One region of the Komagataeibacter sp. SM21 genome, then DNA from elsewhere that is predicted to be linked to it. Evidence: riboswitches for the same ligand, from Rfam matches in the RefSeq annotation. Region 1 holds a riboswitch; each other region holds the start of a gene.
The links. Region 1 has a riboswitch for cobalamin ahead of ACBR42_RS05235 (DUF1636 family protein). Riboswitches for the same ligand answer to the same signal wherever they lie in the genome.
Positions count from the first base shown of each region.

Region 2: another riboswitch for cobalamin. It lies ahead of ACBR42_RS07905 (carbohydrate porin); the one in region 1 lies ahead of ACBR42_RS05235 (DUF1636 family protein).
Region 3: another riboswitch for cobalamin. It lies ahead of ACBR42_RS08225 (CbtA family protein); the one in region 1 lies ahead of ACBR42_RS05235 (DUF1636 family protein).

Region 1 covers NZ_JBGLOV010000003.1:272,733-282,640, reverse strand. Annotated here, with positions in the region: gene ACBR42_RS05260 (nitroreductase family protein) at 10-876, opposite strand; gene ACBR42_RS05255 (MDR family oxidoreductase) at 1,205-2,185, shown strand; gene ACBR42_RS05250 (CbtB domain-containing protein) at 2,278-2,502, opposite strand; gene ACBR42_RS05245 (histidine phosphatase family protein) at 2,672-3,205, shown strand; cobalamin riboswitch at 3,261-3,494, shown strand; gene ACBR42_RS05240 (hypothetical protein) at 3,478-3,657, opposite strand; gene ACBR42_RS05235 (DUF1636 family protein) at 3,656-4,054, shown strand; gene cobW (cobalamin biosynthesis protein CobW) at 4,060-5,112, shown strand; gene cobN (cobaltochelatase subunit CobN) at 5,144-8,515, shown strand; gene cobG (precorrin-3B synthase) at 8,512-9,747, shown strand; gene ACBR42_RS05215 (precorrin-8X methylmutase) at 9,744-9,908, shown strand, end outside.
Region 2 covers NZ_JBGLOV010000006.1:32,458-42,365, forward strand. Annotated here, with positions in the region: gene ACBR42_RS07870 (formyl transferase) at 1-409, opposite strand, end outside; gene panB (3-methyl-2-oxobutanoate hydroxymethyltransferase) at 512-1,342, shown strand; gene ACBR42_RS07880 (TonB-dependent receptor) at 1,382-3,742, opposite strand; gene phoU (phosphate signaling complex protein PhoU) at 3,914-4,633, shown strand; gene ACBR42_RS07890 (response regulator) at 4,623-5,351, shown strand; gene ACBR42_RS07895 (peptide deformylase) at 5,370-5,864, opposite strand; gene ACBR42_RS07900 (hypothetical protein) at 5,886-6,518, opposite strand; gene ACBR42_RS07905 (carbohydrate porin) at 6,754-8,328, opposite strand; cobalamin riboswitch at 8,528-8,756, opposite strand; gene ACBR42_RS07910 (ribokinase) at 8,786-9,727, opposite strand; gene ACBR42_RS07915 (redoxin domain-containing protein) at 9,833-9,908, shown strand, end outside.
Region 3 covers NZ_JBGLOV010000006.1:86,843-96,750, forward strand. Annotated here, with positions in the region: gene ACBR42_RS08190 (transporter) at 118-1,197, opposite strand; gene ACBR42_RS08195 (DUF3597 domain-containing protein) at 1,295-1,693, opposite strand; gene ahcY (adenosylhomocysteinase) at 1,769-3,067, opposite strand; gene ACBR42_RS08205 (dipeptidase) at 3,149-4,186, opposite strand; gene ACBR42_RS08210 (aldo/keto reductase) at 4,372-5,205, shown strand; gene ACBR42_RS08215 (lytic transglycosylase domain-containing protein) at 5,365-6,501, shown strand; gene ACBR42_RS08220 (peroxiredoxin) at 6,536-7,165, shown strand; cobalamin riboswitch at 7,184-7,375, shown strand; gene ACBR42_RS08225 (CbtA family protein) at 7,400-8,125, shown strand; gene ACBR42_RS08230 (extracellular solute-binding protein) at 8,128-9,315, opposite strand; gene ACBR42_RS08235 (1-acyl-sn-glycerol-3-phosphate acyltransferase) at 9,549-9,908, shown strand, end outside.

The DNA of each region.
Region 1 (9,908 bases):
ACCCTGCTTTCACGCCTGACCCAGCACAAAACCAAGCCCGCGCAGTGCTTCAGGCAGGCGTTCACGCCCATGCAGCGCACTGACATCCCCCAGACGCGCCAGCACGCTTTCGCTCCAGCTACGCCCCGGCGATCCCTGAGCGGTACGGGCCGCACGCAGCCGTTCATCATAGGCCGCGATGACAGCCGGGTCGTTCGCGGCAGCACTGTCATACCGTTCGGCATGCAGCACGGCATGCTGCGGCAGGCGGGGCTTGATGGCGATGGGACGCTGGCGGTCGGGGTAGCCGACACTCATGCCGAACAGCGCAACCGTACGCGCGGGCAGGCCAAGTTCGGCGGCAATCGCTTCGGGCCGGTTACGCACCGCGCCGACATACACGATTCCCAGCCCGTAGGATTCAAACGCGGCAGCGGCATTCTGCGCGGCGAAAGCCGTATCCATGACGGCGGCCAGAAAGGTATCGAGGCAGTCCACCCCCGGCAGGTCACGGCCATGCGCCTGCCCCACATGGTCCAGCCGCGACAGGTCGGCAACCCATGCAAGGAACAGCGGCGCCTGCGCGATGAAATCCTGATCCCCCGCTATCTTCGCAAGCCGCGCGCGCCGGTCGGCGTCGCGCACGGCAATGACGCTCCATCCCTGCAGGTTGGATGACGTGGAGGCCGACTGCGCCGCGGCCACGGCGGCCTCCAGCACCCCATCAGGCAGGGCGCTGGCACTGAATCCCCGCACGGAGCGGTGCGTCATGAGACCGCGCGCCACCGGGCTTTCGGGCAATGCGGGGGCTGCGGGCGGCTGGGTGCCGTACCGCGCCCGCCACAGCGCGGTCATGGAAGAAAGGGCCGGAAAGGACGAAACAAGACTGTCGGACATGAAATGCCTCCTGCCTGTGCAATGGTGGCTGGATAATAAGCACACCACACTGCCTGTCTGGCGGGAAGCGTGGGAAAATCACACCTGCCCTGCACATTTTCGCATCATGGCGCAGGACGGCCATGCGCCACCATCCGGTCATGGACCGACCGGATGGTCTTTAAAAAGATCCTTTGAAAATCTTGTATTTTTCAGGATGCACTTTTCTTCACGTTGCTGCGATGTCACAGGGCTGTAAATAGGAAACCATACCTGAATCCTGCATGAAAGTTACAGTCACGCCGCTCCGGCCACGCGTTTCCCCTGCCCATAAAGGAAGTCCGCCAGCATGTTCGAGGCCCTGATGATCTCCCGCACCGACGATGCGGTCACGACCCGCGTGGAACAGGTCGATCCCGCATCCCTGCCCGAAGGCGATGTAACGGTCGCGGTGGATCATTCCAGCCTCAATTACAAGGACGCACTGGCCATTACCCGTGGCGCGCCGGTGGTGCGGCGGTTTCCGATGGTACCGGGCATCGACCTTGCCGGTCGCGTCATCGAATCGGAAGACCCACTCTATCGCGCAGGCGACCGGGTGCTCGCCACCGGCTGGGGACTGGGGGAGACGCACTGGGGCGGCCTGTCACGCATGGCCCGCCTGTCGGGACGGTGGCTGCTGCCACAGCCTGCGGGCCTGTCCTCGCGGCAGGTGATGGGAATCGGCACGGCGGGCTTTACCGCCATGCTGTGCATCATGAGCCTTGAAGAAGGGGGACTGACCCCCGCCAGCGGACCGGTCATCATAACCGGGTCGGGCGGTGGCGTGGGTGGCATGGCCATCATGCTTCTGGCGCAACTGGGCTATCAGGTCACAGCCGTAACCGGCCGCCCGCAGCTTCATGCCTATCTGACCCGTCTGGGCGCGAGCGAAATCGTGCCGCGTGAGGCGCTGGCCCCCACGGGCAGGCCACTGGAAAAAATCCGGTGGGCCGGGGGTATCGATGTGGTGGGCGGGGACACACTGGCCACGATGTGCGCATCCATCCAGTACGGTGGCACGGTGGCGGCCTGCGGACTGGCGGAAAGCATGGCCCTGCCCCTGACGGTCGCGCCCTTCATCCTGCGCAACGTGCGCCTGCAGGGCGTGGACAGCGTCATGTGTCCCCGCCCGCGCCGGATGGCGGCATGGGCGCGTCTGGCGCGCGACATCGACCATACGCTTCTGGAAAGCATGCTGCACGATGCACCGCTGGCCGATGCCATCACCATCGCGCCGCGCATTCTGGCGGGTCACGTCCGGGGCCGGACGGTCATCAGCATGGCCTGAACGCAAAAACGGCATTCCCGATGGAAATGCCGTTCAGCACATACCCGGTCACGGGACCGGAACAGGCGGGACGAACCCGCGCCCCTACTGGATCAGTGGCAGGGGAAGCCCAGCAGATGGCGTCCGTCATGCACGAATTCATGCACGTAGTGACCGGAAATGAGCGCGGTCGCCCCCTGCTCCGCCCCGACGAAATACAGCAGCAATGATGCCAGTACCAGCCCGAACACACCCCACGGCAGCAGGTCGCGGACCGGGATGGAAACCTGCGGCGCGGCAACGCTACCGGTGGACAGGACAGTTGTACCTTGGCTCATACTGGGAAACTCCATGGATCACGCACGACCCGGAGCAGTATGCATGAAACACGGCCTGATCTGCCGCCCGTTCCATAACCGGATCTGGCCGCATGTTTCCAAAATTGGCATGGAAGGTCAATCATCCATTGCTTGACCCACCCTTTCTCCATGCGCGGGACAGTGACCCATGAACCAGATCCTGACCTGCATTGCCCTGCCCCCGGCGGACAGCCTGCGCCGGGGCATGATCCCCCGCATAGACGATGCCATCGCCCTGCCCCCGCATTTTCCAGGCAGCCTGTCCGATGATGCCGACCTGACCCTGATCCCGCCGTCAGTGGAACCGCCGCCAGATTGTGCCTGCCACCATGTGCCCGCGCTGCGCATGGTGGAAATGGGCGCATGGCAGGGCGCTGCACTGAAGGATCTGCCCCCTGCCGGTCTGGCCCGCTGGACTGCGGATGCCACGTTCGCCCCACCCGGCGGGGAAAGCCGCGCGGACCTCCTGCACCGCATCACCCCCTGGCTGACGGCCCTGCCCACAACACCGCCGCGCATCCGGGTGATGGCCGATGCCACGGTCATAAAGGCCATCGTCATCGCAGCCCTTGGCGGGGATGCGGGCATGCTGTCGCGGCTGGATATCGCACCATGCAGCCACACGGTGCTGACGCGGCATACGGCATGGCGCGTGCGCATGACCGGCGCGCCGCTGTCATGAAGGCGGGACATATCCAGCATTGCCGTGGTTTCTTTGACAGCGCGGTCCGCAATCGTCTAAATCCGGTCCTGATGGTTCCCCATTGGGGAGAATAGGGAAGACGGTGCGCCCATGGGCAAGGCCGTCGCTGCCCCCGCAACTGTAGGTGGCTGTTTCCGGCCCGCGTGACCTGTCAGGGAACGCGGCATTGTCACTGGTCCCTTACCAGCGGGACCGGGAAGGCAGCCGGAAGGGAGGGATCACCCCTCCGCCACAAGTCAGGAGACCTGCCATCATATGCCGCGCCGCAGCCATGCGACCCGGATGAGATCGATTTCAATCGCATGGCCGGCGGGGTGCCCGGCACGCGATGGGCCACCGTCCCCGCCCCGCGCGGGTGCGGGGTCGTAACCGTGCACCCCGCCTTCAGGCTGCGCCGCGCAGCCATGCCGCGAAAGGGCACGGACCGACATGACCGCACAGCTGCAGCCGGAATCCGGAAATACGCCCCCCGTGCATCTGCATGTATGCGTGACCTGCCGCCGGGGCCTGCCCGCATCCGACAATCCGCAGGGACGCCAGCTTCATGACGCCATGGTGTCGCTGGCGGCGGACACGCCCGGCCTTGTCATTCATGAGGTCTCCTGCCTTGCCGCATGTGACAGCGGCTGTGCCGCCGTGGTGGCCACGCCGGGCAAATGGGGCTGGCTCCTCGCCCGGCTCGGCCCGGAGAAGGCACAGGACCTGATGACCTATCTTACGGCCTACGCCGCATCGCGCAGCGGCACCGTCATGCCATCGCGCAGGCCCGCCAGCCTGTCGGACATGGTGCGTGGCCGTTTTCCCGCATCCCTTTTTTCTGGAGCCTGATCGCCATGACCCCCACCACCACGGCACGTGCCAGGGTACCCGTTACCGTCATCACCGGCTTTCTGGGCGCGGGCAAGACCACGCTGCTGCGCCATGTGCTGGCCAATGCAAAGGGCAGGCGCATTGCCATCGTGGTCAATGAATTCGGCACGCTGGGCATTGATGGCGACACGCTGCGCGCCTGCGGCGTGGAAGGATGCCGTGACGAGGATATTGTCGAACTGACCAATGGATGCCTGTGCTGCACGGTTGCGGATGATTTCCTGCCGACCATGGAAGCCCTGCTCGACCGCGCAAGCCCGCCGGACCATATCGTGATCGAGACCTCCGGTCTGGCGCTGCCCAAGCCGCTGCTCAAGGCCTTTGGCTGGCCCACCATCCGCACCCGCATGACGGTGGACGGCGTGGTTACGGTGGTGGACGGTCCCGCCGTCGCCGCTGGCCGCTTCGCCGACGACCCGGAGGAAGTCGCCCGCCAGCAGGCTGCCGACCCGTCGCTCGATCATGACAACCCGCTGGCCGAAGTCTACGAAGACCAGCTCCTGTCGGCCGATCTGGTGGTGCTGAACAAGTCTGACCTGATGACGGCGCAGCAGGCCGATGCGGTGGAAGCCGCAATCCGCGCCGAAATCCCCCGCGCGGTCAAGGTGGTGCGCGCAACAGACGGGCAGGTTGACCCGGCGGTGCTGCTTGGTCTGGACGCGGCGGCGGAAGACGACCTTGCAGCGCGCCCGTCCCACCACGATGCGGAAGGCGGCGAGCACGAGCATGATGATTTTGAAAGCTTCGTGCTGGCCATTCCCGAACAGGGCAGCGTGGACGGTTTCATCGACCGGCTGAAAACACTGGCCGAACAGCACGACATCCTGCGCATGAAAGGCTATGCCTGCGTGCAGGGCAAACCCATGCGCCTTGCGGTGCAGGGCGTCGGCAGCCGCTTCCGCCACCAGTTCGACCGCCCCCTTGCCAGTGATGCGCCGCGCACGGGCGATCTGGTGGTGATCGGGCAGAAGGGCATGGATCAGTCCGCCATCGCGCACGCGCTGGCGCAGGTCTAGGGGACAACGGCAGCACGACGGGACAGGCACCATGCATCTGCTGGCACGCGAGGTCCGCACGCTCGACGATGGCGATCAGGCGGAAGATCTGGGGCATGCCCCGGCGGATATCGTGTTCCTGTCCTTTTCGGACAGTGACCTGCTGTGCCTGAACGCCGCCCATGCGGCGGCGGGCGCTCCGGCTGCCAGCCTGCGCACCGTCACCCTGTCGCGGCTGCTGCACCCGATGTCGATCGATCTGTATGTAGCCGATACCATCATGGATTCGCGCTGCGTGGTGGTGCGGCTGCTGGGGGGTCTGGATTACTGGCGTTACGGGGCGGAAGAACTGGCGCGCGCATGCGGTCAGGCGGATATCCCGCTAGCCTTCCTGTCCGGGGATGGGCGCGATGATCCGCGTCTGGCGCGGCTTTCCACCGTCGGGGACGCCACGCGCGCGCGGCTTGATGCCCTCATGCGCACGGGCGGCAGCGCCAACATGGCAACCGCCCTGCGGGTCATGGCGCATCTGGCCGGATGCGGGCCAGATGTGGATACGCCCACCATTCCCCTGCCCCCGGCGGAACTGCTGCACGCAGCCGACCCTGCCCTGCCGCTACGTGCAATGGTGGTGTTCTACCGCACGCATCTGCTGGCGGCGGATATCGCCCCCATCATGGAACTGGCCTCCGCTCTGGCCGGACACGGCATCGGGGCTGACCTGCTTTATGTCACCTCCCTGAAAGATGCCGCGTCGGCGCGGGTGGTGACAGACCGGATTGCCGCAGCCCCGCCCGACATCATCGTCAACGCCACCTTCTTTTCCACGCGGGGCAGCGATGATGGCCACAGTCCGCTGGATATGGCGGGCGTGCCGGTTCTGCAGGTGCAGCAGCCGGGTATACCCTACGCCACATGGCGCGACAGCGTGCGCGGCCTGTCACAGGCGGACCTTGCCATGCAGGTGGTGCTGCCGGAACTCGACGGGCGGATTCCCGCCTGTCCCATTTCCTTCAAGGAAGAAGCCGCGCCCGGGCTGCCCGCGCGTCATGTGCCCTACCCCGATGGCATCGCGCTGACATGCGCCCGCGCCGCCGGGTGGGCGCGGCTGGGACACACGCGGCCCGACGCGCGGCACGTGGGCATCATCCTGTCCGACTATCCCGGCGCGCAGGGCGCGCCCACGGGACAGGCTGCCCACGCCGTGGGACTGGACAGTTTCGCAAGCCTCGAACACATCATGTACCTGCTGCACGCCGCCGGATACGATACGGGTGCGGCCCCGCTGCCTACCGCACGGCAGCTTACGGATGCACTGGCCCATGCATCCGTGCGGCCCTTTGTCTCCGTCGCCACCTACCAACGCTGGTTTGACGGCCTGCCTGCGGAATCACGCGCAGCGCTCACGACCTGCTGGGGCACGCCGGAAGAAGACCCGGCCTGCCGGGACGGGATGTTTCACCTGCGCCACATGCGGGCGGGAAACATCCTGATGGCGCTGCAGCCCGACCGGGGCGCACCGGGCGACCGGCACGGGGGCTATCATGATCCCGATACTCCGCCCCGGCATGCCTATGTCGCCTTCTATCTGTGGCTGCGCCATGAAGCAGGGCTGGACGCCATGGTGCATCTGGGCACGCATGGCACGCTGGAATGGCTGCCGGGCAAGGCTGCTGCGCCCAGCGCCACCTGCTGGCCGTCATTACTGGTGGGCGGGCTGCCGGTGATCTATCCCTTCATTGTCAATAACCCCGGCGAGGCCGCCGCCGCCCGGCGCAGGCTGGGGGCCGTCACCATCGGCCACATGACGCCCCCCATCGTGCCGGTCGGCACCAGCGGGACCGATACGGGCGAACTGGAACGCCTGATCGATGAATATGCGGCGGCTGACGGTCTGGACCGCAGGCGCGGGGCCATACTGCGCGGGGAAATCCTGCAACGCGCGGACAGTCTGGGCCTGCTGGGAGAAAGCGGCGCGGCCCGTGACGGGGATGAGGATGAAGCCCTCGCCCGGCTGGATGCCTATCTGTGCGATGTGAAGGACCTGCAGATCCGCGACGGGCTGCATGTCTTTGGCCACCCGCCGCCACGGGCGGATGAACTAGCGCGGGCCATCGCGCATTCATGCAACATGACCGATGACGAGGAAATCGCCACCCGTCTGCACGCATGCGGACAGGCGGAAAGCAATGCGCTGCTGGCCGCGCTGGATGGCCGGTTCGTTCCCGCAGGCCCGGCTGGCGCGCCCACGCGCGGGCGTGCCGATGTGCTGCCCACGGGACGCAACCTGTATGCCATGGACCCGCGCGCCATCCCCACCCGTTCGGCGCTGGTGCTGGCCGAACGCACCGCCGCCATACTGCTTGAAGGGCATCTTCAGGATCAGGGCGAACCGCTGCGCAGCCTTGTGATCGACCTGTGGGGTTCGGCCAGCCTGCGCACGGGGGGCGAGGATCTGGCCCTTGCGCTGCTGCTTATGGGGGTCAGGCCGGTATGGGATGACGCATCGGGCCGTATCAGCGGGATCGAGATCGTCCCCATGGCCGAACTGGGCCGTCCGCGCGTGGATGTCACGCTACGGCTGTCGGGCCTGTTCCGCGATGCCTTTCCGGGTCAGATCGCCCTGTTTGAACAGGCGGTACAGGCCATTGCGGGGCGCGATTTCGAAGCCCCGGACCTTAACCCGCTGGCCGCCAGTGTCACCGGACTGGACGGCCCGGCCCGCCACGCCGCCACCGCGCGCATGTTCGGCGCCGCGCCCGGTTCCTATGGCAGCGGGGTGGAAGACCTGCTGGCCGGGGGGGCATGGACCGGACGCGATGAACTGGGGCAGGCATGGCTGGCGGGTTCGGCATGGACCTATGGCGGCCAGCGTGAAGGCGGGCAGGACCCGGCCGCACTGGCGCAGCGCATGGCGCAGGCGGCGGTCATGCTGCATGTACAGGACAACGCGGAAACCGATATTCTGGAAAGCGTGGACATCGCCACACATGAAGGCGGCATGGCGGCCGCGGCAGGCATGCTGGGCAATGCGCCGCGCCTGCTGCATGGCGATACGTCCCGCCCGGATACGCCCCGCCTGCGCGCCACGGCGCAGGAAGTGGCCCGCGTGACGCGCGGTCGTCTGGTCAACCCGGCCTGGCTTGCGGGCATGCGCCGCCATGGCTACCGGGGCGCAGCCGAAATCGCGCGCGGCATGGAAGCCCTGCATGGCTTTGCCGCGACTTTGCCCACACGCTTCGACCGGCAGTTCGACCTGACTTTCGGCGCGCTGCTGGACGATCCGGAAATGGAGGCTTTCCTGCGCGAAGCCAATCCCGATGCCCATGCCGCCATCCGTCGGCTGCTGGCCGATGCGATGCGGCGCGACCTGTGGCGACCGCGCAGCAACAGCGCCGGGCTGCTGCTGGATGATGCTTCATGACCATCGCCCCCAGCGTGCGCGGCTGGTGCCCCGGCCTGCATACCCCCATGGAAGCCGCCGATGGCTGGCTGGTACGCGTGCGCCCGCCCCTTGGCCGCCTGTCCGCGCTTCAGGCACGCCAGATCGCGCAGGCGGCGCGGCGGCATGGCAATGGCCTGATCGAACTGACCAGCCGGGGCAACCTGCAACTGCGCGGCCTGACACCCGACAGCACGCGTGCTTTCGCCCGTGACATGCACGCCGCCGGTCTGGCCAGCGCGGATGCGGCGACGGAGGCCCGGCGCGGGCTGCTGCTCTCCCCACTGGCGGGGCTGGACCCGCACGCAGCGGCTGACGCGCCTGCCGTCATACGTGCGCTTGATGCCGCGCTGGCCACCGCCGATACCCTGTGCGGACTGCCTGCCAAATTCCTGATCGCCGTTGACTGCGGCGGCCATATCCCGGCGGGCACATTGCGCGCCGATATCGTTGTCCGCGTCTGCCCCACCGGCTGGCTGGTCATATGCGGCGCGCGGGGCCTGCCCTGTACCGGCGCACGGGTTCCCGCCACGGTTCTTGCACTGGCCCATGCGCTGGCTGCCACCGGCGCACGTAGCCGTCCCCTGCGTGATGCGGGACTGGGACGCGCGGCCTTTGCGCAGTCTGGCCTGCTGGCCGATACGGTGGAAATCCCAGCCGCAACCGGGGCGACACCGCAACTGGCCGGGCCGCTGCCCGGCAATGCCATGGGCGCGGTCCTGCCCTCCGGCCCGATTGACGCCGACATACTGGAAGCCGTGGCGGACTGGTCCGAAACCGCAGGCAACGGCCATATGCGCATTGCCCCGTGGCGCGCGATCATACTGGAAGACTGTGCTGCGCCACCGCCAGTGCCCGGCCTGATCGCCACACCCGATGATCCGCGCCTGCGCATATCGGCCTGTATCGGCATGCGCGGCTGTGGCTGTGCGCCGCGCGACGTCATTGCGGATGCGGCCTGTCTGGCCCCCGACCTGCCACCGGGCGTGAGCCTGCACGTATCGGGCTGCACCAAGGGATGCGCCCATCCGGCCCCCGCCGACATCACGCTGGTCGCCGGACAGGATGGCTATGCCCTGTGTCCGCATGGCCGGGCGGACGATACGCCTGTAGACATCGGGCTTTCGCTGGCACAGATACATCCCATCGTGCGGGGCTGGTCCCCGCGACAGGGCGATGCCTCGCCACAGAACGGGAGAACTGGACCGGCATGACCGCGCAAACGGAACCGTACGACTACATCCATGACGGGGCGGCGATCTATGCCCGTTCCTTTGCCATCATCCGGTCCGAAGCGGACCTCAGCGGCCTGAATGAGGCGGAAGCCCGCGTGGTCGTACGCATCATCCACGCCTGCGGCATGGTGGACGTGGCG
Region 2 (9,908 bases), on a different contig from region 1:
CCACCGCTTTCCAGTGAAAGGGGAAATCCGTTGCCCGGTACAGGCGCTGCGTGCCGCTGGCCCCCGATTCCGGCATCATCAGGAAACTGCCGTCCGTATCACGCATGATGACGGGATAGGACAGGTGCCACGGCTCCACCAGAACGGGGCGGTGCGACAGGATGCGCAGGGTGCGGTCCAGCACGAATACGTCGATGCGTCCCACCTTCACGCGGTAATCATAGGCTTCGGCAAACAGATACAGACGGTCTTCATGCCAGATGCCGAACGGGTCGGCCAGAAAGCGGAAGGAACCGGGGTCCGGCAGCCATGTAACCGGTATGGAATCCAGCGTACCGGCGCGGATGATATCAGGCAGCGGACGGTTTATGATGCCCGTCTGCCATATGTCGGTACGGCCAAGTCCCATGACGCTATCCCGCTCCTGTCCGGGTTGGATTTGCAAACACAGGGGTGCTGCAATATGCCAGATGCCATCTGTACCAGATGGAATATCAGGGGAATAGCAAGCATGGCCAATGTGGAACAGCCCCGGCGGCGGACCATTCGTGACGTTCGCAAGGGGGACGTGCCCGGTGTATGGCTGACAGCCTATACCGCACCCATGGCACGCCTGCTGGACGGGCACGTGGATGTCATGCTGGTGGGGGATTCGCTGGGCATGGTGGTCTATGGCATGCCCGATACGCTTGGCGTGAGCATGGATATGATGATCGCCCATGGCGCGGCCGTTGTCCGCGCATCGCGGCAGGCGCTGGTGGTGGTGGACATGCCGTTTGGTTCCTATCAGGAATCACCGGCGCAGGCTTTCCGCAATGCGGCCCGCATCATGGCGGAAACCGGCTGCGGCGCGGTCAAGCTGGAAGGCGGGACCGAAATGGCCGCGACCGTCAGTTTCCTCGTCCAGCGCGGCATACCGGTATGCGGCCATGTCGGACTTATGCCGCAGGCCGTCAACACCACCGGGGGCTTCCGCACGCAGGGCCGCGATGAACAGCAGGCCCGCAAGGTGCATGACGACGCCCACGCCATTGCCGCCGCCGGGGCCTTCGCCGTGGTGCTGGAAGGCACCATAGAGCCTCTGGCGCGTGAAATCGCAACCAGTGTTCCGGTGCCGGTTATCGGCATCGGGGCATCGCCTGCCTGTGACGGGCAGGTGCTGGTGGTCGATGACATGCTGGGCGTGTTCGGCACGTTTACGCCGCGTTTTGTCCGCCGCTATGCCGATGTGGGGAATGTGATTGAAGATGCCGCCGCCCGTTACGCCGATGACGTGCGTGCGCGCCGTTTTCCCGGACCGGAGGAATGTTTTGGCGTGCGCCGTCAGGTTACGCCGGGCTGATCCCCTTGCCCGCGCCGCATCGGCGCGGGCATGCGGCCTTCAGAAGCCTGATGCTGCCGTAAACAGCACCGCCAGCCCGCCGCCCACGTAATATTGCGGCCCGTCGGCTGCGGTCAGGGTAGGGGTCGCAACGCCGGACAGGTAATGCTGGTTGGTGATGTTGACGAAGTTCATCCGGAATTCGGGATGTGACAGAAAGGCGTGGTCGTCCATGCGGTAGCCGATGGCAAGATTGCCCGTGGTGTGGTCGGGCATGCGTTCGTCATTCATGAAGGTGGAATACTGCCGGCCCGTGTAATGGACCGACGCGATACCGAAGAAGTGGCCGTCATCATAACTCAGTCCGGCGGAAGCCTGCAGCGTCGGGCTTTCCACCGCTGTCTTGCCCCGCGTGGCCAGCATGCCGCTGGTGGAGGGGATGTCACTGTCAATGGTCGCGTGCAGGTATTCCCCCGACAGATAGGGTGCGAAGTGATGCCATGGCTTCAGCCCGATTTCCACATCGACCCCGCGTGATGTCTGGCCCCCGCCATTGATGGTGGAATCAACCTGCGCGCCGTTCACGTTCAGCAGCGTCTGGATTTCGCGGTTGGTGAAATCATAGTTGAACAGCGTAAGGCTGCCGATAATCAGGTTGCCGCTGTAGCGGTAGCCCAGTTCTTCCGATACGGAATATTCGTTCTTGAGCTGGGTTGTGATCCCGCTGGCCGTCACTCCGCCAAACAGCGCGCTTTCATCCGGTGTGCGGAAATTGGTGGTGGTGTTGAAGAATACCATATGCCGGGGCGTGATGCGGTAGCGGATGGCGATGCGCGGCAGCGGCGTAGCGGCATTGCTGCCCGCAGCCGTCTGCACGCCAGCCGAAGTGGTGGTGCCATGGCGGTCCAGCATTACTTCCTTGAAGCCGACATCAACCATAAGCCTGTGGTTGAGGAAGTGCATCCGGTCGCCCACATACAGCGCATTGGTCTGGGAAATCATATGGTAGCTGCCTGCATCAAGCTGCTGGCCATCGGGCAGCAGCACGGTGCGGCTGATCCGGTCCACCCATATGTCCGGCGCGTAACCGCTGCCGTTTACGGCGGTAAAGGGCTGGTGTTCGCTATCGTCGGAATAGTCGTACCAGTAGCCGAACACCAGATCATGGTTGGCTACCTGCCAGTCCAGGGCGGCATTGAAGCCGGAACGGTAACTGGTCTGGGTCCAGTTGGCGCGCACGACGGCATCCGCATCGGGCACCCCGGCGGGGCTTGCCCCGCTGAACATTCCGGTTTCCCCCATCGTCGTGCCGCCGGGATCGTTGCCGTAGCTCCATTGGGCATAGGGCGTGAGCTTGAGGTGCAGCCGGTCCGCCAGCGTCAGCCGCGCCGGTGCCGCGACGTAGAAGATACGTTCGGGCTGGCGGTACAGCGCCCAGTAATCGGTGCCCCCCGCGGCATCGTTCGGGTTGTAGGTGGCGGCAAGGTTGTTTGCCGCCCCATGCGGTCCTTCGGCCTGCCAGTCCGCCTTGTCCACGGGGGGATAGTAGCTGGCGACCATCGTATTCCACGTGCCCAGCACCGAAACGCGGTTGCCCGCCCCCCATTCGCGCAGGAACTTGAAATCGATATGCTGGCGTTCATCATGGCCGGGACCGCGCCAGTTATCGGTATAACCATGGGAATACGACACGAAGCCCCGTATGCCGGTATGCCCGATCTGCCCCGTTTCCAGCCGCAGGAACTGCCGGTTGGTGTTGTACGAACCATAGGACACATCCGCATACCCACCCGCGCGGGTGGATGGATCGCGGAAGGACAGGTTCATGAGGCCACCCGCCGCGTTCAGCACGGGGGAATCAAGATCCGCCGATCCCTGTTCGAGCGAGACGCTCTGGTAATTCTCGGTATCGGCGAACTGACCCGGATAACCGTTATAATAGGCGATGTCGTTAAGCGGCATGCCTTCAAGCACGTAACCCAGCGAATCCCCGCCCAGCCCGCGTACGCTGATATTGGTCTGGGGTGAAAATCCCAGCGGATCGGATGAGGATACATTGGCGCCCGGCAGCAGGCTGACCATGTCGAACGCGGTAGCACTTGGCGCCTGCTTGCGCATGAAATCCGTGCCGATGGTGCTGACGGATTTTGCCGCGTCCTCCTCCCGGATCAGGCCGCCGCCGGGCTGGGTGCCGACCACGTGCTGGCTGGTCACGGTCATCCGCTCCACCTTGGGGGCGGCTGGCTGGCTGGTGGTATGGGACGTGGCCGGGGCGGCGGTGGATGTGGCGGGGACGTTGTCGTTACCCGCGGCCATGCCCGGCCCCATGCCCAGCGCCATGCCAAGGGCCGCCGTAAGCATCTGACGGCATGAGAGAATACCGGCATCGGGCACAACAGGGGGGCGGGGTGTGCGCGGCATTTCGTATTCCTGAAAAAATCTTTTTATTTCATTATTTTGTCCCACCCCGCTGGGGTATGACATCGTCTTGAACAAATTCGGGACCGATATAATATACTCAAATAGCGTATCGTAAGCCCCGTTTTCGGGCACATCCCGTATAATTGTGCGGGCAGGCAGGAAGGTTCGCAGGTGGGACAGGAATCGGCACATATCGTACGCAGTTATGAACAGGAGCTGGAGCATCTGCGCTCCATGATGGCACGCATGGGCGGGCTGGTGGAGCGACAGACATCGCAGGCCATCGCCGCCATCGCCGACCGTGACGAAAGCGCCGCCGGGATCGCATCCGACCTCGATCCGCAGGTCGATACGCTGGAACGCGATGTGGAAGCCATGGTCATCCGCATCCTCGCCCTGCGTTCGCCGGTGGCGGGCGACCTGCGTGAAGTGGTGTCGGCGCTGAAGATCACGGGGGACATGGAACGCATCGGCGACTGCGCCGCTTCCATCGCGCGGCGGTCGCTGCGGGCGGAACTGGTGGCGTCGCGCGTCTCGCTCAGCGGGCTGCGCGGCATGGGCCGCCTTGTGCAGGACAACCTGCGCCGCGCCATTGACGCGATGAGCCAGCGCAACGCCACGCTTGCGCGGGAAGTCTGGCAGTCCGATACGGCGGTGGACGAACTGTACAACGCCATGTTCCGTGAACTGGTTACCTACATGATGGAAGACCCGCGCAACATCGGCGCCTGCACGCATCTGCTGTTCATCGCCAAGAACCTTGAACGCATAGGCGATCACGCCACCAACATCGCCGAACGGGTCTATTACACCGCCACGGGCGAAATCCTGCCTGTCGTGCGCCCGCGTGGCGGCTTCTCCGGGCAGGGAGGGCGGGACGGTGCAGCCTGACCGACCGCTTCGCATCCTTGTTGCGGAAGATGATGCCGCCCTGTCCGTCATGCTGTCCTACAATCTGGAGGCTGCGGGCCACACCGTCATGCCGGTGGATAACGGTCTGGACGCCCTGCGCGAAGTAACCGAGTGGAAGCCCGACCTCGTGCTGCTGGACTGGATGATGCCGGGCCTGTCAGGGGTGGACCTGTGCCGAAGGCTGCGCATGGCCACCGCCACGCGCTACCTGCCCGTCATCATGCTGACCGCGCGCGGGGAAGAACGCGATTCCGTCCATGCACTCGATCTGGGTGCGGATGACTATCTGGTCAAGCCGTGCGGGATGGACGTGCTGCATGCGCGTGTGCGCGCCGTCATGCGGCGCAGCATGGGCCGGGCGGCGGGGGCTTCCGCCCTGCCGGTGGAAGACGTGCTGAACTTTGCCGATGTCACGCTGGACCACGGCGCGCGCCGGGTTACGCGTGGGGGGGCAGCCATTGCCCTTGGTCCCACGGAATACCGTATCCTGCTGCACCTCATGCGCCATCCCCGCCGGGTCTTTTCACGCGCCGAGATACTGGCATCGGCGTGGGATGACGGCATCCATGTGGAGGAACGCACCGTGGACGTGCATATCCGCAGGCTGCGTCTGGCGCTCAACGCATCCGGCGGGGCGGACCTGATCCGTACGGTCCGTTCCAGTGGCTATATGCTTGATGACGGGAAGGTGGACTGAACCCGGTCCACCCATCCATTACCGTTCCAGCCTGGCGAACCGTTTGACCGCCCGTTCCCGGCGCAGGCGGGACAGGCGGCGTATCCAGAAAATGCCGTTGATCTGGTCGATTTCATGCTGGAGGCACACGGCCATGAGGCCATCCGCCTCCTCCTCGGCCTGTGTGCCATCGGGGCGGGTATAGCGCACCCGCACGCGCGCCGGGCGCGTGATCGGGCCATGGATGCCGGGCATAGACACGCTGCCCTCCTCACGGGTTACGCTTTCATCGGACTGCCAGACGATTTCCGGGTTGGCATAGACATGCGGCCCGTCACCGTCCGGCAGGTCAATGACGACAAGCCGCTGGCTGATGCCTGCATGGCAGGCGGTAATGCCGATGCCGGGTGCCGCATGCATGGTTTCCAGCAGGTCGGCGGCCAGTTGCCGCGTAGCCGCCGATGAGGCGTCCACCGGGTCTGCGACCTGTTCCAGGCAGGGATGTGGAAAGCGGATGATGGGCAGAATGGCCATGACAGGTGTCCGGGTCCCCGGTCAGTAAAGGAAAGGACCGTTATCGTCCGCGTTCAGGTTGGTGTAGTAGGGAATATAGAAATTCATGCCAAACGGGCTGTAGGTATGGTCAATGCCCGATACGGGCCGCATGGGTTTGACATCGTGTTCGGCAAGGCAGTCGTACAGCGTCTCGCGCAGGGTGCTGTTTTCCTTATCGGACTTCGGGGTGCCGTAAAACAGTTCATGCGCGTAGGGTTTGCACGCCTGCGGCGTATGGTCGTAATAGCGGGCGTACTGTTCCTGCCGGTTTTTGATGATATCCGCATCGGGTATCCACTGATGCGTGGCGACTGATGTATGCCAGATCTGCTTCCATCCGGTGTGCATGTGGGGCAGGCGGGCAATGGCGACGCCATCCTGCCGTGTGCCATCCTTGCGCACCACCGTGCCGTGACAGGCCAGAACCTGCATATGGTCGTCATAGACGGCGCTCTTGATCGTGCCATCTTCAAAACGGATTGCGGGGGAAGCCTGCGGCGCACCCTGATTGGCAGTTGCCACCACGGCGGACGTCACGGCTGGCTGTCTGCAGTAATTCACCAGTGGACGCGGTGCATGCTGCGCGCAGGCGGCCATGCTGAGCGGGAGACATAAAGCAACAAGACGGCGCAACGGATTCTTCCTTTACAGTTAGGGTGCGTGACATGGTCATCCGCCCTGTCCCTTCACGGGTATAGAAGGGCTGGCGGCCTCACAATAATGTAAATTTCAATGCCGGTCTGTGCTTTTGTTCCCGCATGACCTGCCGGGACCGCCAGTATGTGCTGGCAGTCCCCTTGTGGTGTGAAAACATTTCCATTTGACCCCGTGCATCACGACGGTAATGCGGGGGGCGAACGGGACGCTTTCAGAAGGTCAGGCTACTGTGCAGGCCGAAAACGGCCTCGTTGCCCACGCGGCGGTTTCCGGTCCAGTCCGCCACCCCGCCGGAGGGGTTCCAGACGTACTGGAAATCAGGCTGCATCACCATCCACGGCGTGACCTGCGCCTGATAGGTCAGTTCCAGATGGTTTTCGTTGCCCTGCACGATCGATCCGCTGTCGCGGTCGAACTGGCGCTGGCCTGAACTGGCCCGGCCGATGCCCCAGCCCAGCCCGATCGTGTCGTTGTCACGCCCCCTGAACGGCGCCTTCAGGTTCACGCCCGCATCGATGGCGAAGCTGATCAGGTTGCGGTCGCCACCATTGCCGGTCGCACGCAGGAACACGCCCACCGACCGTGCGGATTGCAGCGAAGGCCGCCAGATCATCTGGTCGATGATGCCATACACCATCCAGTTGCCCCGGTCCCAGCGCGGGGTCAGGTCGGACTGCGTGCTGTTCACGTTCAGCGTCGCCGCCCCCAGCGAACCGCCATTGCGGTTATACCGGTAATCGGCGAATTTCGCCGTGTCGTAATACCCGCCCAGCTTGTAGATGCCCGGCAGGCCGGGGTCTTTCGTCACATGGGACATGTCGGCGGGCTGCGGGTTCAGCGCGTATTGCAGTTCGGTTATCAGCAGCGCGCCGGTGCCCATGTTGAAGTTGGTGCCATTGGCGCCGTCATAGGTCTGGCTGGTGGGATCGGAATTGTAACCGCTGATGGACCCGGTAGCCTGCTGGATGGGAAGCGAGTTGTAGCGGTTGCCCGGCGGGTTGTCGTCGGCGGCGGCGAACATGAAGGTGAACTTCTCGCTGGGGCGGTAGCGGACGCGGATGGCGGGCGAGGACAGCGGCCATGACGGGCCGCCGCCATACAGGTTGACCGACGGGGCCATGGGCCAGCCGAAATTGGCGTTGAGGTAAAGCGATGCGTAATCGCTGATGAGGAATTCGGTATCGAGATCCTGCTGCCCGATCTTCACGTCCAGCTTTCCGTTAAGGAAGGTCTGCTGGTACCACAGTTCGAACAGGCGGGTGGAGCGGTCGGCCTCGAACCCGCTGACGGGGTTGAAGTTGGCCAGATGATCCTGCGAGATCGAACGCCCGCGCGTCTGCAGCGCGCTGATCTGGAACAGGCCGCCCTTCAGGCCAAACAGCTTTTCGGTATCGACGGTCAGCGTCGGCATGGTCACGCCGTCATAGGACGGGCCGGTGCCCGAACCGGCTGCCCCGTCATTGCCCGAGGCCGAACCGCCGGTGCCGTTGCCCCAGAGTTCATCGACTTCCTGAATGTCGAAGGTGATGCCGTGTTTGTACAGCCATGGCCGCGCACCCCACATATTGCCCAGCAGGTTGCCGCTGGTATCGAGCCTGTCACCATCGCCCGCGGCCTTTTCCTCCGCATCGGCCTGCGCGCGTTCTGAATCGCGCACCGTCGCAGGGTCGATCTGCTGGACCAGCGGGGTGGAATTGCCAAGGCGGGCGCGGTCCTGCGCAAGCTGGGTGAGGGGTGTCTGGGCGTGGGCCTCGGGACTGCCGGCAGTGCAGCAGCCCAGTAACATGATGCGGGGCAGGTACCTGCGCACCCGCAGGGAATGAAAGAATTTCATCTACAAAAACATCCCGTCAGGATGGGTCTGGTCATAACCGGCCACCACGCGGCGTTAACCGGGTGTCTGGTCGGTGCGGAACTGGCAATACGGGATGTTAACTGGTCGGATACATTCTTTTATGCCCATCTCCGGGAATACCCGCCCGGCGATATGGTAGGGGGACAACGGCAGGTCTCCTGGCTTGCGGGTCATTGCATTTCATCTACCTTCCCGGCCGGAGCCAGTGGTTGCCGCCTGATGGCGACGCCAGATGAAATACTCTCCGCCTACAGTTGCGGGTACAGCTACCGACTGCAACCCCGGGCATTGCACCCTGCCGGGTCTACGGCATTCCCTCTTTTACCCGCTTGCACGGGACCGTTGACTGATGGGGCGGACTATAATGCCTGCCGTCCTGCATGCAAGCTCAGCCCGGTGTCCGGTCAAGCAGGCATGCGACTTCATCGGCGGTCGGTGCCGCTTCGGCCGCACCCGCTCGGGTGGTGGCCAGCGCCCCGCAGGCAGCCGCATAGCGCACGGCCTCGCCCAGCGTCGCCCCACGCGCCAGCGCAGTCGCCAGTCCGGCGTTGAAACAGTCCCCGGCCGCGACCGTATCAATCGCCCTGACCGCGAAAGGTGGTACGAAACCCCGTGTCGTGGCGGTGGAATATACCACGCCCCGGTGCCCCAGCTTGATGATGGCCGTGTGCGTGCCGCGTTCATGCAGGATCCGGGCGGCGTGCAGGGCGGTAGCTTCATCGACGGGCAGGATACCGGTCAGTTCGCGCGTTTCGTTTTCATTGGGGGTCAGGATATCCGCCAGGGCGAATAAGGCGTCGGGCAGACCGGTTGCAGGCACCGGGGCCGGGTCCAGCACGACCGGTATGTTCCGGTCACGGGCCTGTCGTGCAACGGCCTGCACCAGCTCCGCATCCATTTCCATCTGCATCATGACTACTGCCGCATTGTCCAGCACCGGGGCCAGATGGGAACAGGCTTCGGCCCCATGGGCCATGTTGGCGCCGCCATCCACCAGAATCTGGTTTTCCCCCGCATGGTTGATGGTAATGAAGGCCCGGCCCGTGCCCGCCTGCGGATCGGCCAGAAGCCAGCGCGCGTTCACCCCGGCATCGTGCAGGGTGGTGCGCGCCATCTCGGCCAGCATGTCGGTTCCGGTCCAGCCAGCCAGTGCCACGTCCTGTCCCAGCCGCGCCACCGCAACCGCCTGATTTGCGCCCTTGCCCCCCAGCCCGGTCGTGGAGGAATGGACATGCAGCGTTTCACCGGGATGCGGGAAACGCTCGACATGCGTGACAAAATCAATGTTCGTGCTGCCGATCACGGCAATATGGGCGGGGGACGTGGACATGGCGGACCTGACATGATGCAACGGATGACAACAGTCATATCAGCACGTCGCCAGACAGAAAAATATATGGTGCTGGCATGATGCCGCCATGGGGGATGGGAAATCATGAACGTATTGCCGGTTGCAGCGGGCGATCCGGCCCCACGGTTTGTGCAGCGCTGTACAACGCGGTGGGGTCATT
Region 3 (9,908 bases), on a different contig from region 1:
CTTATGCCCTTTTCATGACATCATGTCGGGCAGGGGCCTGCTATCGTCGACATGAAGGGCGCTGCGGCCTGATCTGGCATGCAGGCCGGTCTTTCAGGCAGCCCGTCTATTGCCTGCCTAGAGCAGTTTCATGACCTTGAGCAGCAGCCACGTAATCATCATGAACAGGAAGCAGATCCCACCGGCCTCCACCGTGCCCATCGCGCCGGATGCCAGGAACATGCCCCCTGTATTCATGCCGAAAAAGCCGGTGACGAATGTGGCGGGCAGCATGAGGGTGGTCACGATCGACACGGTATAAAGGCGGCGGTTGGTTTCTTCCGCCTGTCCCGATGCCAGTTCGTCCTGTAGCGAGCGCGCGCGGTCCTGTAGCGCCAGAAGGTCATCAAGCGCCGCGTGGATCTGGCGTTGCGACCGGTCGCGTATGTCATCTTCCGCCCATTCGGGCAGTTCCAGATCCTCGTTATGGAAAATGCGGTCCACGGGCGAAATCACGCGCCGCAGTTCGGTCGAACGGCGACGGACCCGACCGATCAGTCCGCTTATGCGACCGAAATCCGTGTGCTGGTCCAGTGTCAGCAGCAGGTCTTCCGCGCGGTCCAGCTGGTCATCGAGCATGGCGATGTTGCGGCGGACGGTATCGGCGAATTCAAGCAGCGTATAATCGACCACTTCCGCAGGGGAATCAAAGGATTCGATGCGCTGGAGCGTGCGATAGACCACCCCCAGCGCCGGCACCGGCTGTCGGCGGGTGGTGATGAGCAGGGTCGGCAGGACCGCGAAACGCCATGCGGAAAGGTTCTTGTCATCTTCCGACATGGCATCGTCAAAGCCGGGCAGCGCGCCATATACGATGTCGCCCTCGGCTTCCACATTCGTGCCCCGGTCCGTGCTGCCAAGCGCCAGACGCACTTCTTCGGGCAGGCAGGGTATGGCCTGTATATGGGCACGGGTGGATGTATGGACGATATCGTAATGCAGCCAGACCCATGCCCCCGGTGTGGCGGGGTCGCCGCCTTCAAGCGCGCGGGCGATCTGTTCATCGGTCAGGCGTTCAGGCTTCTGGCCTGCGCGGCAGGCAATGGCCCAGACCAGACCGTTGGACACGGAAGAGGCTGATGACATGCCCGACGACAGGGTTGCGCTGTCCGTCATGGGAAAATCGGGCACGGTCTCCATCGCGTATCCTTCCGTCATGCCGCGTATCGTGGCGGCTGTCGTGTCGCTTGGTGGGGCCGGTATGCAAAACGGGCGCGCGATGGCTGGCTGCCACGCGCGCCCGTCCCGCCTGGCGTCATTTCATCAGATCGGGGGAGACCTTGCCGCCATTCTGCGCCAGTTTCTGCATCACCTGGGCATGCAGCCAGATGTTCATGGACGCGGAATCACTGATGTCGCCGGTGTAGTGCAGTTCCGACGCCAGTTCCTTGCGCGCGGCAAGGGAACTGTCCAGCCCGAGCAGCTTCATCAGATCGACGATGGATGTCTGCCAGTTCAGCTTTTCGGGGTTCCTGGCGGCCATGGCGGCCAGAACCGCATCCACGTCCACCGGCTGGGCCGGAGCGGCGGAAGCAGCCGGAGCCGCAGCGGCGGCCGGGGCAGCAGCGGGGGCTGCCGCCGGTGTCGCGGCATCAGCGTGGCTGAGTCCCGTATATTCGAAGATCTTGGACATGATTGAACCGAAGATGCTCATATTCTCTCTCCATCGCAGGGTCCGGCCCGGCGGGTGCCGGACCGGTCAAGCGTATATCAGGGACTCTGGCGGTGCTTAGTAACGGTACAGGTCGTTCTTGAACGGGCCGTTTACGGGCACGTCAATGTAGGCTGCCTGTTCCTTGGTCATCCGGGACAGGTGGGCACCCACCTTCGCCAGATGGAGTGCGGCAACCTTTTCGTCCAGTACCTTGGGCAGGGTGTAGACCCTGTTTTCGTATTTGCCCGCCGGTGCCGTCCACAGTTCGATCTGCGCCAGCGTCTGGTTGGTGAAGGACGCGGACATCACGAAGGACGGGTGGCCCGTCGCGTTGCCCAGGTTCACCAGACGGCCTTCGGACAGCACGATCAGGCGCTTGCTATCGGGGAAGACGACCTCATCCACCTGCGGCTTGATGTTGTCCCATGTGAAGTTGCGCAGGGCGCCGATCTGGATTTCGGAATCGAAGTGACCGATGTTGCACACGATGGCGCGGTGCTTCATCTCGCGCATGTGGTCGAGCGTGATGATGTCCACATTGCCCGTGGCGGTTACGAAGATGTCGCCACGCGGGGCGGCTTCTTCCATCGTCACGACCTCGTAGCCTTCCATTGCGGCCTGCAGCGCGCAGATGGGGTCCACTTCGGTCACCAGCACGCGGCAGCCCGCGTTGCGCAGGGACGCGGCGGAACCCTTGCCCACATCGCCATAACCGGCAACGACGGCAACCTTGCCGGCCATCATCACGTCCGTGCCACGGCGGATGGCGTCCACCAGGCTTTCGCGGCAGCCATACAGGTTGTCGAACTTGGACTTGGTCACGCTGTCATTGACGTTGATGGCGGGAACCTTGAGCGTGCCCTTCTTTTCCATCTCCCACAGGCGATGGACGCCCGTTGTCGTCTCTTCCGACAGGCCACGCACGTCCTTGAGCAGCTCGGGATACTTGTCGTGCATGAGGACGGTCAGGTCGCCGCCATCATCCAGGATCATGTTCGGCGTCCAGCCATCGGGACCGCGGACGGTCTGCTCGATGCACCAGTTGAATTCGTCTTCCGTCAGGCCCTTCCATGCGAAGACGGGCACGCCCGTGGCTGCGATGGCGGCCGCGGCCTGATCCTGCGTCGAGAAGATGTTGCATGACGACCAGCGGACCGTGGCCCCCAGCGCCGTCAGGGTCTCGATCAGGACGGCGGTCTGGATCGTCATGTGCAGGCAGCCCGCGATCCGCGCGCCCTTCAGCGGCTGGGACGCGCCATATTCCTCACGGAGCGCCATGAGGCCGGGCATTTCGCCTTCCGCGATCGAGATTTCCTTGCGTCCCCACTCGGCAAGCGAGAGATCCTTGACCTTGTAGTCAGTGCTGGTGGTCATTTCTTGTTCCATATTCGGTCAGTACGGCACAGGATATAGCCCGTTGGGCGCGCGTGATCCAGAGCGGGCGGGATATGACGGTCACGCGATCGTGTCCGCCACCTCTTCCGCCTGCTTCATGATGCGCAGGAAATTCTCTCCCCACAGCGCCGCGATCTGGTCGCGATCATAGCCGCGCCGCAGCAGTTCGGCGGTCAGGTTGCCGGATTCAGCAGCATTGGCCCAGCCGCGTATTCCGCCGCCGCCATCGAAATCGGACGAGATGCCGACATGTTCGATACCGATTCGCTGCACGGCGTAATCGATATGGTCCACGAAATCCGCCACGGTCACGGCCCGCGTGTCGCGCACGTCGCGCGGGCGCAGGAAAGCGTCCATGGCGGTAATGTGGATCACTCCGCCACACGCCTTCAGCGCGTCAAGCTGCGTATCATCAAGGTTGCGCGGATGATCGCACAGGGCACGCACGCAGGAATGGCTGGCGAATACCGGCGCGCGTGACAGTTCGACGGCCTGCATCATCGTGCTGCGCGCGGTGTGGGAAACATCGACCAGCATGCCAAGGCGGTTCATTTCCGCCACCGCGTCGCGGCCCAGCGCCGACAGGCCGCCATGGATGCTTTCGGGGTCCTGCAGGTGCTGCATCGGCCGGGCCGAATCGGCCAGACGGTTATGCCCGTTATGGGTCAGCGTCATGTACCGCGCGCCCAGTTTGCGGAACGCGGCGATCAGGGACAGGTCCTCGCCGATCGTGTAGCCGTTTTCGACGGCGGGAATGATGACGATGTCACCCGCCGCATGGGCGGCGCGTACGCCCTCGACCGTATCGCATACCTGCACGCCCGGTATCTGGCCGGTGTCCGCGATTACGCGCAGCATGGCCAGCGCCCGGTCCGACGCCGCGGCATGACCCGCCGCATCGCACGCGCCCTGTCCCACATAGGCTACAAGGCACGCCGCCCCCAGCCCACCGGCGCGCATGCGCGGCAGGTCCACCCGGCGCGACGGCGCGCCAGTGGCGAAATCGTTCCGGTCGGGCCACGGGATGTCGATATGCGTATCGATCGTCAGGATCGTGTGGTGAAGATCGGCGGCAGGCGGGGTGGGGGTATCGGTCATGTCTGTCCTTTCTGAGCGGGGACAATGAACCATATGCAGCCCAGTAATGAAAACTGGGCATAAACCAAACGGGGCCGGGCATCGTTACCCTGACCATAGGCGACACGTCCTGCCCCGGCCAGATCGCCGCCCCGCCGCCCGCGCGGGGTCAGTTGCTGCCGGGAGCGTCTGGCGAAGGAATGACCATGACCACGATTCCCCTGCTTACCCTCAATGACGGATACAGGATTCCCGCGATCGGTTTCGGCACCTATCCACTGGATAACCCGCAGGCCGAAGCGGCGGTGCGTGAAGCGCTGGCGGCGGGGTACAGGCTGTTTGATACCGCAGCGCGTTACGGCAATGAAAGCGGGGTGGGTACGGGGCTGCTCAGTTTCGATGTCGGGCGTGAGGATATTTTCGTCACCACCAAGCTGCGCGGGGCCGACCATGGCTTCGACAGCACCCTGCGCGCGTTCGAACGCAGCCTTGAACGGCTGAAGATGAGTTATGTCGACCTCTACCTCATCCACTGGCCGCTTCCGGCCAAGGACCTGTATGTGGAAAGCTGGAAGGCAATGATCCAGTTGCAGAAGGATGGCCATGTACGCTCCATCGGGGTGTCCAACTTCCTGCCTGAACACATCCAGCGCCTGATTGACGAAACCGGCGTGGTGCCCGCCGTCAACCAGATCGAGATGCACGTCGATTTCGCGCAGTCGGGCCTGCGCGCCATGCACCGCAAGCACGGCATCCTGACCGAAGCGTGGAGTCCGCTGGGCCGTGGCGCGGTGATGGAGAATCCGGTCCTCAACCGCGTAGCGGAACGTCATGGCAAGACCCCCGCACAGGTCATGCTGCGCTGGATAGTACAGACCGGCTCGGTGCCCATTCCCAAAAGTGCGCATCCCGAACGCATGCGCGCCAACCTGCAGACATTCAGCTTCAAGCTGACGGATGAGGACATGCGTGACCTTGCGGCACTGGACAGCCCCAGCCATCGCACCGGTCCCGACCCCGCGACCTGCACCGAGGAATAACTCCCTTTAATTCCGGGCGGGAAATGGCATGTACGCAGCCTGCGCATCAGGATTGCGCAAGCTGGAGCCGCGCTGTTATGGTGCGGCCCTCCCGTCGGATGGGGCCATGCTGGCATGTCCACCATGGGAACATGGGCATGAGCGGGATAACGGCAGGACATGGCAACAGCGCAGGCAGTAGTGGAACCGGCATCTGACGAATGTGGGCAGGCGGCCCCGGTCGCCCGGTCCACCACTACGCGCGGGGCCGTGCGGTGGCTGGCGCTGGCATTCGCGGGTTTTCTGGCCGCCTGCGCGCAGGGGCCACGCCCCATGACCGAAGCGCAGATGATGGACGAAGCCGATACCTATCGCGCCCGCGCCCATACCAGCTATACCCCGCCCGGCCCGCCGGACGATCCATGGGGACCGTATATTACCGAGGCGTCGCAGCGCTTCGACGTGCCCGCCGTCTGGATCAGGCAGGTCATGCAGCGCGAATCCGGTGGCCAGCTTTACCGTAACGGGCAGTTCGTGACCTCGCTGCCCGGTGCGATGGGGCTCATGCAGCTCATGCCGCCCACTTATGACGAGATGCGCGCGCGCTACAGCCTCGGCCCCGATGCCTATGAACCCCATGACAACATCGTGGCAGGCACCGCCTACATCCGCGAGATGTACGACATTTACGGCTCCCCCGGCTTTCTTGCCGCCTATAACAGCGGGCCGGGACGGCTGGATGATTTTCTGGACCGCTACCACACCCTGCCCAAGGAAACCCGCGATTACGTAGCCTCCATCGGACCGAAGATCGCGGGCAGCACGCCGCTCAACCGCTCGCAGGCGGACCTGCTGGTGGAAGCGCGCGCACTGGCCCGCGCGCAGGCGGCGCAGAACAGCCGTGGCGGACGAAACCGCGCCCGCACCCTGATGGCCGCCGCACCGCAGGATACGGTAGCCGAGACCCCGTCGCCCGAAGCTGCCGCTGTCCGTGCGGCATGGAGCGCGCGTGAACAGAGCGGCGTGACCCCCATGACATCGGCTGCGGTGCATCCCGGGGTCATCAGCATGGCGGGTGGACATGACTGGGCGGTGCAGGTGGGCGCCTTCGGTTCCGCCGGGCAGGCCGAACATGCGGCGGGGCAGGCAAAGGCCAGGGTTTCCTACAGCGGGGTGCGCACGCAGGTCGCCAGCGTTGCATCGCAACGCGGTCATGTCTATCGTGCAAGGCTGACCGGCCTGTCGCACGCTGCTGCCGAACAGGTCTGTCAGCGACTGGGTGGCGGTGGCTGCCAGATCCTGCCGCCCGCCACATGATGGCTGGAACCCTGCTTTCAGGGTGTGAGGAAACATGAGGTATTTTTACAGGCGTTCGCGCTGGTGCATGCCGGGGCTGTGCCTGCCGCTGGCGGGGGTGCTGGCGTTTGCCGGGTTCGTGTGTTTCTCACCCGCGCGCGCGGCGTTGCCGGTGGGCAGCCAGGCCCCGATGTTTGATACCCAGGCCACGCGCAATGGCAGTGAATTCAGCTTCCATCTGGCCGATGCGCTGCGCAAGGGGCCGGTGGTGGTGTATTTCTATCCTGCGGCCTTTACCCGTGGCTGCACCATGGAAGCCCACGATTTTGCTGCCGCCATGGACCAGTACACGGCGCTGGGCGCCACGGTGATCGGCGTTTCGACCGATGACCTGCCAACCCTCGACCGTTTTTCCGTCAGCGAAGGCCATGGCCGCCTGATGGTCGCAACCGACCCGAAGGGGCAGATCGCGCGGCAGTATGACAGCCGGCTGCCGCTGCTGAACCGGGCCAACCGCACATCCTATGTGATCGCGCCCGATGGCAAGGTGATTTACGCCTATAGTGCGCTTTCGCCCGATGGCCATGTCGCCCATACGCTTGATGCGCTGCGGCAGTGGCGTGCGGCGCAGGGTCAGGCCAGCAGGGTGACGCTGCCGCAGTCCCCGGCCACGGCTGCGCCGTAGGCCGCGCGATATTGACTTGGATGCGGGCGCGGTATTGACTGCGCCCCTCGTGATCCGCGGGAGGGAAGCCGGTGGGATTCCGGCACGGTCGCGCCACTGTACATCGCATGTCGTCATGCGGAAGTCAGACCTCTCCCGGTGGATAAAGAATAATTCCGTTGCGGGACGCGCTTTCCCGACAGGAGATCTGACAATGAATTTCCATTCCTCCCTTTCCGGTCGGGGGGCTGGCTGATGGCGGGCCGCCTTCTGCTGCGTGGCATGCTGGCTGGTATTCTTGCCGCCTGCCTTGCCTTCGTGTTCGCCCGCGTGTTCGGTGAACCGCAGGTCGCCCTTTCCATCGCTTATGAAGCGGCGCAGGACGCGGCGGCAGGCGATGCGCCAGAGCCGGAACTGGTCAGCCGCGCGGTGCAGGCATCCATCGGCATGCTGACCGCCGCCGTCATGTATGGTGCTGCCTATGGCGGTCTGTTTTCGCTGGTCTTTGCAACCGCTTATGGCCGGATTGGCCGTTTTTCGCCGCGCATGCTCGCCCTGCTTCTGGCCGGGGCGGGATTTCTGGCGGTGGTTGTCGTGCCCGATCTCAAATACCCGGCCAACCCGCCTGGCGTCGGCACGCCGGAGACGATCGGCCTGCGCACGGCCACCTATTTCGAGATGGTGGTCTTTTCGCTATGCGCGCTCGTTCTGGCGGTTCTTGCCGGCCGCGCGCTGGTGGCGCGGCTGGGTGAATGGAGTGCCTCGCTGTGCGGGGCGGCGGTGTTCGTGGTGCTGATCGCGCTGCTGCAATGGGTGCTGCCCGATGTGAACGAGGTGCCGGACAATTTCCCCGCCCTCGTACTGTGGCGCTTCCGGGAGGCAGCACTGGGCATGCAGCTTGTTCTGTGGGGTAGTCTGGGGCTGATGTTCGGTGTTCTGGCCGAACGGCTGCTTACGCCCCAGGCCGTGCGTCACGGCTGAAATCAGGGACCGGCTGTGCCGTCATCCGCATTGTCTGTGGCGGGCGTGACCGTGGTGGGCGTGACGGGAGTACTGTCCTTCATCACGCCGTCCCATAACGCATGCAGCCTGCCATCCATGGCCTCGTCAACGATGGGGTAGGGATGGCTTGCGGCGATATAGCCCGGCTGCTGGTCCCAGTGCAGCGCGGCGCGGGCCGCATCATCCAGCGGGGCAAGCGGACTGGCGGGCATGCCCCAGTAACATGATGATGTGGCAAGCCGCGCCTGCGCGGCAGGCGTGCGCAGATACTGCGCGAATGCCAGCGCCAGCGCCTTGCGCTGCGATGTGGCGACAATCGAAATCCCGTGCTGCCAGCGTATGCCCCCCTGCCGGGGCACGGTAAAGGTCAGCTCCGGGCGCCGGGCTGTGGCGGGGGGCTGCGCATCGGCCGTCGCCACCGCGCCGCCTTCACCCACGCCCGCCGTGGTCCATGCGCCACCGCCCACGACAATATCCACCTGACCATCCGCCAGCGCCTGCTGCACCGTGGCCATGTCCCCCACCAGTGTGGCGCTGGCGCGCAGGGTGACAAGCCTGTCCCGCAGGGCGGGCAGGTCGGTATCGTGCAGGTGTGCGGGATCAAGGCCCATGGCCAGCGCGATATAGGACAGGACCGGCAGGTAGCTGTCATATATCGCGATCCGCCCGTGATGGCGTGGCTGCCAGATGGCGTTGATGTCCTCCATATCCGCCGGGTCTACCCGCGTGCGGTTGAAGGCTACGGCATTGAAGCCATATTTCTCCGCCACGGAATACAGCCTGCCGTCATAGGACCCGATTGCCGGATCGGCGATGGGGGCTGGCACTTCGGCTGCGGGAAAATCGGCGGGGTCCAGCGGCTGCAGCATCCCGGCCATGGCCAGACGGGGGGCATCCGTTTCATCCATGATCACCACGTCCCAGTCTCCCGGCCTGGACTGGCGCAGGATGGTGCGGGTGGCATCGCCGCTGTCGATGTCCTTGAAGTGGATGCGTACCCTGTTGGCCTGCTCGAAGGGGCCAAGCAGTTCAGGGTCTTCATGATCGCACCATGTCAGCACGTTCAGTACATCATCCGCCGCCCGCGCGGGGCCGTGCGGGAGGGACGCAAGAAGGGTGAAGGCGGTCGTGGCGGCGAACAGGACGCCGCGACGGCTGCATGCGGACATGGGGAAAAACTCCTCAGGGATAAGTACCTAGCATGGACCGGTCATCACGTCCGGTCCAGCGGCGGACGGGACACAGGCCATCCGCGCCGGTCCGTATTCCTTGTCGCCGGGCAATATGACGGCACGATGACGGGCGGGCGCACACCGCGCGCGTTGCATGCATGACACGGCAGCCAGACTGTCCTGCCGCCCTATATTGTCGCGTGCCATGATGGCGGGCTATGGATAGGCGCATGATCGCCGATTTCATCCGCCGCTTTACCCGGCGTCGTTCCACACCACCTGTCCAGTCCCTGCCCGCGCGACGTGCCTCCCGGCAGGTGATCGCCCCTGAAGCGGGTTCGGATGCCGCGCGGGCCATCGCGACCATGTCCGTCACCCCGTCGGGCCGCCTGCGTGAATATGCCCGTACCGCCCGTGGCGTGGGACGGCTGGCCGCCATTACGGTGTGGGTGCCGCTTTCAGTCGGGTTCGAGGCGGTCCTGCTGCTGGTTCCCGGCACGGCCAAGATACGCTGGACGCGCATGGTGTGGGGCGGGCTGTGCCTGCTTCTGTCGCTGCGCATACGCGTGGTTGGCCGCAGGGCGGGCGGC